DNA from 2 places in the Lentzea chajnantorensis genome. Region 2 is predicted to be linked to the other one. Evidence: riboswitches for the same ligand, from Rfam matches in the RefSeq annotation. Region 2 holds a riboswitch; the other holds the start of a gene.
The links. A riboswitch is a leader RNA that binds a small molecule or an ion and turns the genes downstream of it on or off. The one in region 2 is predicted to bind glycine.
Positions count from the first base shown of each region.

Region 1 (5,051 bases), 320 kb from region 2:
CCACCGTGGCAGAGGAACAGACGTGCCAGCGGTGCGGTGAGGCCGTGGAGCTGGCCCCGGAGGACTTCGAGCTGTTCGAGCGGATGCACCCGGACTGCTTCCACTTCGCGTTCGAGCACGACCTCACCAGGCCGGGCATCACCGAGCAGGAGAACTGCGGCGACGAGACCTGTCCGGTCGGAGCGTGAGAGGAGGGGCGCACCCCTGGGTGCGCCCCTCCTCCGCGGTGTGGATCAGCTGCTGTAGGCCTCGAGGGGCGGGCAGGAGCAGACCAGGTTGCGGTCACCCTTCGCGCCGTCGATGCGGCGGACCGGCGGCCAGATCTTCGGAGCACCGGTACCGGCCGGGTACACGGCCTCCTCGCGGGTGTACGGGTGGTCCCACTCGCCGACGGTCACGCAGGCCGCGGTGTGCGGTGCGTTGCGCAGCGGGTTGTCCTCGACGGGCCACTCGCCGGCGCCGACGCGGTCGATCTCGCGCTTGATGGCGATCATGGCGTCGATGAACCGGTCGATCTCGGCCAGGTCCTCGGACTCGGTGGGCTCGACCATCAGGGTGCCGGCGACCGGGAACGACATGGTCGGGGCGTGCAGGCCGTAGTCGGCCAGGCGCTTCGCCACGTCGTCGACCGTCACGCCGGTGGCCTTGGTGATCGGGCGCAGGTCGAGGATGCACTCGTGGGCCACGAAGCCGCCCTCGCCGGTGTAGAGGACCGGGTAGTGCTCGTCCAGGCGGCGCGCCACGTAGTTCGCCGCGGCCACGGCGGTCAGGGTCGCGCGGCGCAGGCCGTCGCCGCCCATCATGCGCACGTACGCCCACGAGATCGGCAGGATCGACGCGGAACCCCACGGGGCCGCGGAGATCGGGCCCACGCCCGTCTCGGGGCCCGCGGTGGGCTGCAGCGGGTGGTTCGGCAGGAACGGGGCGAGGTGGGACTTCACGCCGATCGGGCCGACGCCGGGGCCGCCGCCGCCGTGCGGGATGCAGAACGTCTTGTGCAGGTTCAGGTGCGAGACGTCCGAGCCGAACTTGCCGTAGCGGGCCAGGCCGATCAGCGCGTTGAGGTTCGCGCCGTCGACGTACACCTGGCCGCCCGCGTCGTGGACCAGGCCGCAGACCTCGCGGACGGTGTCCTCGTACACGCCGTGGGTCGACGGGTAGGTGATCATGATCGCGGCCAGGTCGTCGGCGTGCTCGGCGACCGTGGTGCGCAGGTGGCCCATGTCGATGTTGCCCTTGTCGTCGCACTTCACGACGACGACGCGCATGCCGGCCATGACGGCGGACGCGGCGTTCGTGCCGTGCGCGGACGACGGGATCAGGCAGACGTCACGGGCGGAGTTGCCGTTGGCGCGGTGGTAGGCGCGGATCGCCAGCAGGCCGGCGAACTCGCCCTGCGAGCCGGCGTTCGGCTGCAGCGACACGGCGTCGTAGCCGGTGACCTCGGCCAGCCACGCCTCCAGGTCCGACACGATCGTCAGCAGGCCCTTCGCGTCCTCGACCGGCGCGAACGGGTGCAGCGTCGAGAACTCGGGCCAGGTGATGGACTCCATCTCCGCGGTCGCGTTCAGCTTCATCGTGCAGGAGCCGAGCGGGATCATGCTGCGGTCCAGCGCGACGTCCTTGTCGGACAGTGCGCGCAGGTAGCGCAGCAGCGCGGTCTCGGAGCGGTGCGCGTGGAACACCGGGTGGGTCAGGTAGTCCGAGGTGCGGCGCAGGTCCGACGGGATGCCGTCGGCGGTGTCGGTGTCGATCGCGTCCACATCGGACCCGGTCACGCCGAACGCCTCCCACACGGCGACGACGTGCGCGCGCGTGGTCTTCTCGTCGCAAGCGATTGCCACGACGTCGGCGTCCACGAGGCGCAGGTTGATGCCGAGCTCGCGGGCCTTGGCGACTACCTCGGCGGCACGGCCCTCGACGCGCACCTGCACGGTGTCGAAGAACTCGCCGTGCACGACGTCGAGACCGGCCTCGCACAGGCCCGTCGCGAGGACGGTGGCCAGGCGGTGCACGCGGGTCGCGATGGCGCGCAGGCCCTCGGGGCCGTGGTAGACCGCGTACATCGACGCGATCACGGCGAGCAGCACCTGCGCGGTGCAGATGTTCGAGGTCGCCTTCTCACGGCGGATGTGCTGCTCGCGGGTCTGCAGCGCCAGGCGGTAGGCCAGCGAGCCGTCAGCGTCGACGGAGACGCCGACGAGGCGGCCGGGCAGCTGGCGCTCCAGGCCGGAGCGGACGGCCATGTAGCCGGCGTGCGGGCCGCCGAAGCCGATCGGCACGCCGAAGCGCTGGGTGGTGCCGACGACGACGTCCGCGCCGATCTCACCGGGCGGGCGCAGCAGCGTCAGCGCCAGCAGGTCGGCGACGACGACGGCCTGCGCGCCGGCGGCGTGGATCTCCTCCACCAGCGCGGCCTGGTCGCGGACCACACCGGACGCACCGGGGTAGGACAGCAGCACGCCGAAGAAGTCACCGCCCAGGCCCAGGCCCTCGATGCCCTGCGACAGGTCGGCGACGACGACCTCGATGCCCAGCGGCTCGGCGCGGGTCTCGATCACGGCCAGCGTCTGCGGCAGCGTGTCGGCGTCCACGACGAACTTGTTCGACTTCGCCCTGCCCGCGCGGCGCACCAGGGTCATGGCCTCGGCGGCGGCGGTCGACTCGTCCAGCATGGACGCGTTGGCCATCGGCAGGCCGGTCAGGTCGCCGACCATCGTCTGGAAGTTCAGCAGCGCCTCCAGGCGGCCCTGCGAGATCTCCGGCTGGTACGGCGTGTACGCGGTGTACCAGGCGGGCGACTCCAGGACGTTGCGCAGGATCACGCCCGGCGTCACGGTGTCGTAGTAGCCCAGGCCGATCATCTGGGTCATCGGCCGGTTCTGGGAGGCGAGCGCGCGCAGCTCGGCCAGCGCCTCGGTCTCCGTGGCGGGCGCCGGCAGGTCCAGCACCAGGTCGCGCTCGTGGATGGACGAGGGCACCGCGTGCTGCGCCAGCTCCTCCAGCGATCCGACACCGATCACGTCGAGGATGCGGGCGAGCTCGGCGGGGCGCGGGCCGACGTGCCGGTCCGCGAACGGGGTGCCGTGCTCGAGAGCGGCGAGCGGAATGCGGTCCTGCGTCATCTAACGCCTCCGGGGGGCTGCGGGCACACGTGTCCTGGTGCCCTCCCCGCTCTGTCCGTACCCGGCATCGGGCGCCTGAGAGGTTCACCCGCCACGAGAGCGGGCTTTCACCGTCGGCGGGATCTCGAGAGATCCGCTTTCCAGAGGCGTCTCGCTCACGCGGTCCTGGGTGCCTGAGAGGTTCCCGGGGAGGAACTTGCTCCTTCGGCGCCGGGTGCAGCACCCGGTCTCTCCCGCCTGAGTTCAGCGACTACCCGTGAAGAGTACCCGCAGGCAGGCCCGCCAGTCCCCACCGACGCGACCTACGTCTCAGCGACGGGACCGGCTGAGCCGGCGACAGCGGGTCAGCCGGTGGCGCGCTCCCGGCGGCGGCGGGTCAGCTCGTCCTCGGTCATCGGCGCGATCTCCACGCCGTCCGCACGTTCGGCCGGGAACTCGTGGATGGTCCCGCTGATCTCCCGCATCGCACCGCTCACCGCGATGCCGAACACGCCCTGCCCGCCCTGGAGCAGGTCGACGACCTCCTCGGGGGAGGTGCACTCGTAGACGGTCGTGCCGTCGGAGAAGAGCGTGATCCGCGCCAGGTCCTGCACGCCGCGGCGGCGCAGGTGGTCGACGGCGACCCTGATGTTCTGCAGCGAGACCCCGGTGTCCAGCAGCCGCTTCACGACCTTCAGGACGAGGATGTCCTTGAAGGAGTAGAGCCGCTGGCTGCCGGAGCCGTGCGCCATCCGCACCGTCGGCGCGACCAGGCCGGTCCTGGCCCAGTAGTCGAGCTGCCGGTAGGTGATCCCGGCGATCTGGCACGCCGCGGGTCCCCGGTAGCCGACGAGTTCGTCCGGCAGCGAGGAGTCCGGGAACAGCTCACCCTGCTGCCCGGATTCGGCCCGCAAGGGCGCTTCCTCGACCACGCCTGCCTCCCCTCGCCAACGGCCACGAAAGTCGGGGCCGTCAAGCCGCCTGGTCCACTCGCGCAGACCGGCGACGTCCACTCGAGTTCGACGGTAAGACCGCTCCGAGGGCAGGTCAACGCGACGCGCGGGGAGTGTTGGCCCCCAACCTGAGGCGGGGGTCCGCACCGTCACCCGAACTAGGACGTTCAGGTGACGTTTAGTGATTGTTTAGCGGCCATGATGTGCGGAAAGTAGTCCGATCGAGGGACACCCCACCGATCGGCGCCGGGTCCGAACAAGACGGTCAGCGACAGTCGGGGGAACTCAGGTGTCGGCGCCCCGGAAGTCCTCGGGAGACACGGAGTCGAGGAACTCGCGGAACTTCTCGACCTCGTCCTCCTGCTCGTCCGGGATGATCAGACCGGCCTCCGCCAGCACGGACTCCTCCGCGTGGATCGGCACGCCGACGCGCAGTGCGAGGGCCACCGAGTCGGACGGGCGGGCGGACACGCGCACGTCGCCGTCGAACACGAGCTCGGCGAAGAACGTGCCCTCCTGCAGGTCGGTGATCCGCACCTGTTCGAGGTTGCGGCCCAGCGCCCCGATGACGTCCTTGAGCAGGTCGTGGGTGAGCGGGCGGGCCGGTCGCACGCCCTGCTGCTCCAGCGCGATCGCGGTGGCCTCGACCGAGCCGATCCAGATCGGCAGGTACCGCTCACCCTCGGTTTCGCGCAGCAGGAGGATCGGCTGGTTCTGGGGCAGCTCCACCCGGACGCCCACGACACGCATCTCGCTCATCGGGTCTCGCCTCCCTCTGACTCGTTGGGGAGTACCCGGAACGTCTCCGAGCATCCCCCGGCACACGCGTTCGACGCTACCCGCCAAGCGGGCCGTGTGCTCAATCGTTGCGGGCAGAACGTGATCAAGACGATGGCCGCTCGAACCCGCTCTTCCCCGCACCGGGTACAACGAGCGGAAGAGGCCGGCCGATTCCCGGAAAGCACGGCGAACCGGCAGGAGTTCCGCGCAAAGG
Region 1 is NZ_JBSDZT010000002.1:3,215,015-3,220,065, reverse strand. Features, by position in the region: gene ACVDFE_RS16575 (hypothetical protein) at 6-188, shown strand; gene gcvP (aminomethyl-transferring glycine dehydrogenase) at 234-3,125, opposite strand; glycine riboswitch at 3,276-3,371, opposite strand; gene ACVDFE_RS16565 (MerR family transcriptional regulator) at 3,470-4,036, opposite strand; gene ACVDFE_RS16560 (bifunctional nuclease family protein) at 4,343-4,816, opposite strand.
Region 1: linked by a shared signal. The riboswitch ahead of gcvP (aminomethyl-transferring glycine dehydrogenase) and the one ahead of gcvT (glycine cleavage system aminomethyltransferase GcvT) in region 2 are both predicted to bind glycine.

Region 2 (5,051 bases):
TGCGGGCGCCGTCGAGGGTGCGGCGCTGGCGGTCGGCGAACTCCTCCGACGCGGCGTGCTTGAACGCCACGGCCTTGGCGGCGATCACGTGCTCCAGCGGACCGCCCTGCTGGCCGGGGAACACCGCCGAGTTGATCTTCTTGGCGATGTCGGCGTCGTTCGACAGGATCACGCCGCCGCGCGGACCGCCGAGGGTCTTGTGCGTCGTCGTGGTCGTGACGTGGGCGTGCGGGACGGGCGAGGGGTGCAGGCCCGCGGCCACGAGGCCCGCGAAGTGCGCCATGTCGACCATCAGGTAGGCCTCGACCGAGTCCGCGATGCGGCGGAACTCGGCGAAGTCCAGCTGGCGCGGGTAGGCGGACCAGCCGGCGACGATCAGCTTCGGGCGGTGCTCGGTGGCGAGGCGCTCGACCTCGGCCATGTCGACGCGGCCGTCACCGTCGGAGACGTGGTACGGCACGACGTTGTAGAGCTTGCCGGAGAAGTTGATGCGCATGCCGTGGGTCAGGTGACCGCCGTGCGCGAGGTCCAGGCCGAGGATCGTGTCGCCGGGCTGCAGCAGCGCGAACATCGCGGCGGCGTTGGCCTGGGCGCCGGAGTGCGGCTGGACGTTGGCGAAACCGGCGCCGAAGAGCGACTTGATGCGCTCGATGGCGAGGCGCTCGACGACGTCGACGTGCTCGCAGCCACCGTAGTAGCGGCGGCCGGGGTAGCCCTCCGCGTACTTGTTGGTCAGCACCGAACCCTGGGCCTGCAGCACCGAGACCGGCGTGAAGTTCTCCGAGGCGATCATCTCGAGGGTGCCCTGCTGGCGCGCCAGCTCGGCCGCAACGGCCTGCGCGACCTCGGGGTCGTACTCCGCGAGGGAGGCGTTGAACTGGTCGGACATCTGGAGGATCTCCCTACTTGGCGCGCTTGTAGAACGGAAGTGCGACGACCTCGACCGGCTGCTTCTTGCCGCGGACGTCCACCAGCAGAGGGGTGCCGGGCGCGGAGCTCGCCCGGTTCACGTAGGCCATCGCCACCGAGTAGCCCAGGGTCGGCGACAGCGCGCCCGAGGTCACCTCGCCGACGACCTCGTCGCCGTTCAGCACGGCGTAACCGTGGCGGGGCGCGCGGCGCTCGGGGGTCTTCAGGCCGACCAGCACGGAGTCCACATCGGACTCGGACACCTCGGCCAGCGCCTCGCGGCCGACGAAGTCGCCCGGCTTGTCGAGCTTCACGACCCGGCCGAGACCCGCGTGGTACGGGGTGAGCGAGGTGGTCAGCTCGTTGCCGTACAACGGCATCCCGGCTTCCAGGCGCAACGTGTCACGGCAGCCGAGACCGCACGGCTTGAGCTCGTGCGGCTGCCCGGCCTCCAGCAGCGCCGTCCACACTGCGGCGGCGTCGTCGGGCGCGACGAACAGCTCGAAGCCCTCCTCGCCGGTGTAGCCGGTGCGCGCGAGCAGCGCGTCCACTCCGGCCACCTTCGAGGGGTAGGAGGCGTAGTACTTCACCGTCGACAGGTCGGTGTCGGTCAGTCCGGCGAGGACCTCCACCGACTTCGGACCCTGGATCGCGATCAACGCGTAGTCCGTGGACCTGTCCGTGACGGCGGTGTCGAAACCGGCGGCCCGCTCGACGAGCGCCTCGGCGACCACGGCGGCGTTCGAGGCGTTGGCGACGACCATGAACTCCTCGTCGCCCAGCCGGTAGACGATCAGGTCGTCGACCACGCCGCCGTCGGCCTGGGTGATCATCGTGTAGCGGGCCTTGCCGACCGCGAGCGCGGAGATGTGGCCGACCAGCGCGTAGTCGAGTGCGGCACCGGCCTGCGGCCCGGTCAGCACGATCTCACCCATGTGCGTGAGGTCGAACAGGCCGGCGGTGGTGCGCACGGCGTGGTGCTCGGCCAGCTCGCTGGAGTAGCGCAGCGGCATCTTCCAGCCCGCGAAGTCGGTGAACATCGCGCCGAGCGACTCGTGCTCAGCGTTCAGTGGCGTGAGGCGGGACATCAGAACGCTCCTCCAGGGTGCGCCGAAGAGCCGGGCCAGGCCGGCTGAGGCAACAGAAGAATGACACGGTCCACCGGAGACTCCTCACCAGAGCGAGCCTCCCCCTCTGTCATGAGCCTGAGAGCTTCGTCGCCGGAGCGACTTGCACCGTGGGCGAGGCTCCTGATGAGCCTGCTTTCCAGAGTTGCCTTCGTCGTGCGGTATCTGTGCCTGAGAGATTCCGGGGAGGAGTTGCTCCTTCGGCGCTCCCGCTGAAGGGAGCTTCTCCCGCGCGACATCGACGGCCGTGTTCAGTTGGTTGCCCCAGACGCTAGCAGGCCGAACGTCACAGCGGCACGCCCTGAGCAGTCTTCTCCACCACCTTGCGCTCCGCCCAGAACGACAGGAACGGGATCGTCCCCGCGACCAGCACGAGCGCGGTGCCCTTGATGGACCAGCGCAGCTTCAGCGCCAGGTCGACCGAAAGCACCAGGTAGATGGCGTAGAGGAACCCGTGGATCGGGCCGACGACCTTCATCGCCTGGTCCATGCCGGCGGCGTACTTCAGCACCATCGCCACGACCAGCAGCAGCAGGAAGACACCGACCACGTAAGCCATGACCCGGAACCGGGTCAACGCACCCTTCATCTGCCCGCCTTCGCTCAACGACCGTCCCGCGCGTTGAGGTCCGCGAGCATGCGGTTGTAGGCCGCGAGCTCCGCGTCTTCTTCGTCGTCGAAGTGCTCGACAGGCGCGGGTTTGACGGCGTCAACGGTAGTCACCGGTGCGACGGGGGGTGCAACCGGCTCCGGTGCGGAGAGAGCCTCGTCACGGCGCTGGCGCGCGAGACGGCGGAACCGCCACACCATGAAGAGGGGGAAGAGGCCGAAGAGCGGCCACTGGAGCACGTACCCGAGGTTCTGGAACGTGCCGCTCGCGGACTCGAAGCGCTGCCACTGCCACCACGCGAGCCCGCAGCAGAGGACCAGCGCCGCCAGACAGGCGAGCGCGATCAGCACACGCTGGGGAGTAAGGAGGCCGCGCACGACCTCCACACTACTGGGGTGAGGCCTCCTGTCAGGAGGCCACCCGTGAGGGGTAGCGCGCCACGGGAGCGCGCGTGCCCGTTTGCGAGTGAACTTCGGGGCTGCCGATGCCTCGACAGCCCGCTTCTCCTACGCCACGCCGTCCCGGCGCTGCCTCTGCAGACGAGCAACGCACCAGGCCGCGGCCGAACCGCGGCGGAGGTGCTGGAGAACCGTCATCGGTCCCAGGCGCCTTCCGAGGTCGGCAGGCGTGAGGCCGGCGGCGCGGTAGTCGAGCGCGCGCTGGTCCAGCGGGCTGATGCCCGCGTCCCACCACTGCTCGGCCTCGGCGACGTCGCCCACCAGCTGCCAGTAGCTCGCCGCGGCGGCGAGCAGTGCCTCGGGTGCCTCCGGCGCCCGCTTGCGCATCGCGGCCACGTAGGCCGGATCCGCCGAGTCGACCTTGACCAAGCCACGCGGCCCACTCCTGCCTCCCCGCTGCACGGGGATGCCGGGCGCCGAGGGGGGAGCCTCCGCGAGCCACGCGTTCTTGATCCGGTTCACCTCCTGCATCTCTGCGTCGTCAGACCGTTCAGCCGCCCACTGCTGCAACAGCTCGTGGACCCCGGAGTCCTCGACCATCCATGCCTCCTCGTCGGTCGGGGATCGGCCATTGCAGCGGAAGGTATTCGGTAGGTCTGACAATCGCCAGACCCTGAATCGCCAGAACACCCGTTACCAGTGCGTGATTGGCCTCATTCCACCCGTCCGGCTCAACGCGGAGGGCCGAGGATCACCGAGGGTCACTAGGCGACGGGGGTGGCCGTCCCGAAGAGGCTCCTGACGAAGGTGATGATCGACTCCGCACCCTCGCGCAGCCAGCCGAGGGCCGTCTGGACCCCCGACGCGGACTCTTCCGGCTGGGTGATCAGGAGGAACAGCACCAGCGCGACGCCCGCCAGCACCAGCACCTTCTTGAGGTTCACAGGTCCCTCTCCGTCCATGTCGCTCACAGGTGGGGCGGCGAACCGCCCGTGTCACCCGACATGCTCCCTCATTCACCCGTGCGATGAACAACCACCACGCCAGGCAGGGCGGCGGATCCACCGCCACCGCACGTCTGCACCGGGCCTGTTGTCACCCGAATGGCGGCTAAAGCCGCCGGTTTCCAGCGCCGATGTCCTGGGCACGAGGTGAGCGCGAGGACCCTCGAATCCCACAGCTTGGACAAGACACAGGTGCACCGGCCTCACCCGGATGCCGAATGCCCGGCATCACGCTCCGTCACGGCGTGGTGTCGTCATTAATGCGCCTCCGACCGTTCACGCAATTGCTCCAGCCCGCCGCAGTTCCGCAATTCGGTCTTCCGCCACACCCATGTTCGCGAGCACTTCCGCGGTGTTCGCCCCGACCGGCACCGGAGGGGTCGGAACCGCCGCCGGGGTCCGGTCGAACCGGGGCGCCGGCGCCGGGTGCCGCACACCGGCGACGTCCACGAAGGTGGCGCGCTCCGCGGTGAACGGGTGCTCCGCCGCCTCGGCCGGGGTCAGCACCGGCGCCAGGCAGGCGTCCGTGTCCCGCGCGAGGTCGGCCCACTCGTCCCTGGTGCGGGTCCTGACCGCCGCCGCGATGTGTTCGCGCAGCTCAGGCCACCGGGCCGGGTCGTTGCGCGACGGTGCGTCCGCCAGCCCCAGCACGCGCACCAGGTCGGCGTAGAACTTCTCCTCCAGCGCGCCGATGGCCACGTACCTGCCGTCCGCGGCCTCGTAGACGTCGTAGAACGGCACCCCGCCGTCGAGCATGTTCTCGCCGCGGCCACCGGACCACATGCCCGCGTTGCGCATGCCGTGCAGGAACGTGGTGAGCAGCGCGGCACCGTCGACCATGGCCGCGTCCACGACCTGGCCGCGCCCGGACCGCTCCCTCTCGTACAGCGCGGCGAGCACGCCGAGGGCCAGCAGCAGCCCTCCCCCGCCGAAGTCACCCAGGAGGTTGATGGGGAACGACGGTGGCCCGCCGGCCCGGCCGAGCGGTTCCAGCGCGCCCGCG
Region 2 is NZ_JBSDZT010000002.1:2,890,173-2,895,223, reverse strand. Features, by position in the region: gene glyA (serine hydroxymethyltransferase) at 1-889, opposite strand, end outside; gene gcvT (glycine cleavage system aminomethyltransferase GcvT) at 903-1,997, opposite strand; glycine riboswitch at 2,097-2,184, opposite strand; glycine riboswitch at 2,186-2,277, opposite strand; gene ACVDFE_RS14975 (DUF3817 domain-containing protein) at 2,323-2,625, opposite strand; gene ACVDFE_RS14970 (hypothetical protein) at 2,640-3,023, opposite strand; gene ACVDFE_RS14965 (helix-turn-helix transcriptional regulator) at 3,153-3,644, opposite strand; gene ACVDFE_RS14960 (hypothetical protein) at 3,809-3,988, opposite strand; gene ACVDFE_RS14955 (CaiB/BaiF CoA transferase family protein) at 4,325-5,051, opposite strand, start outside.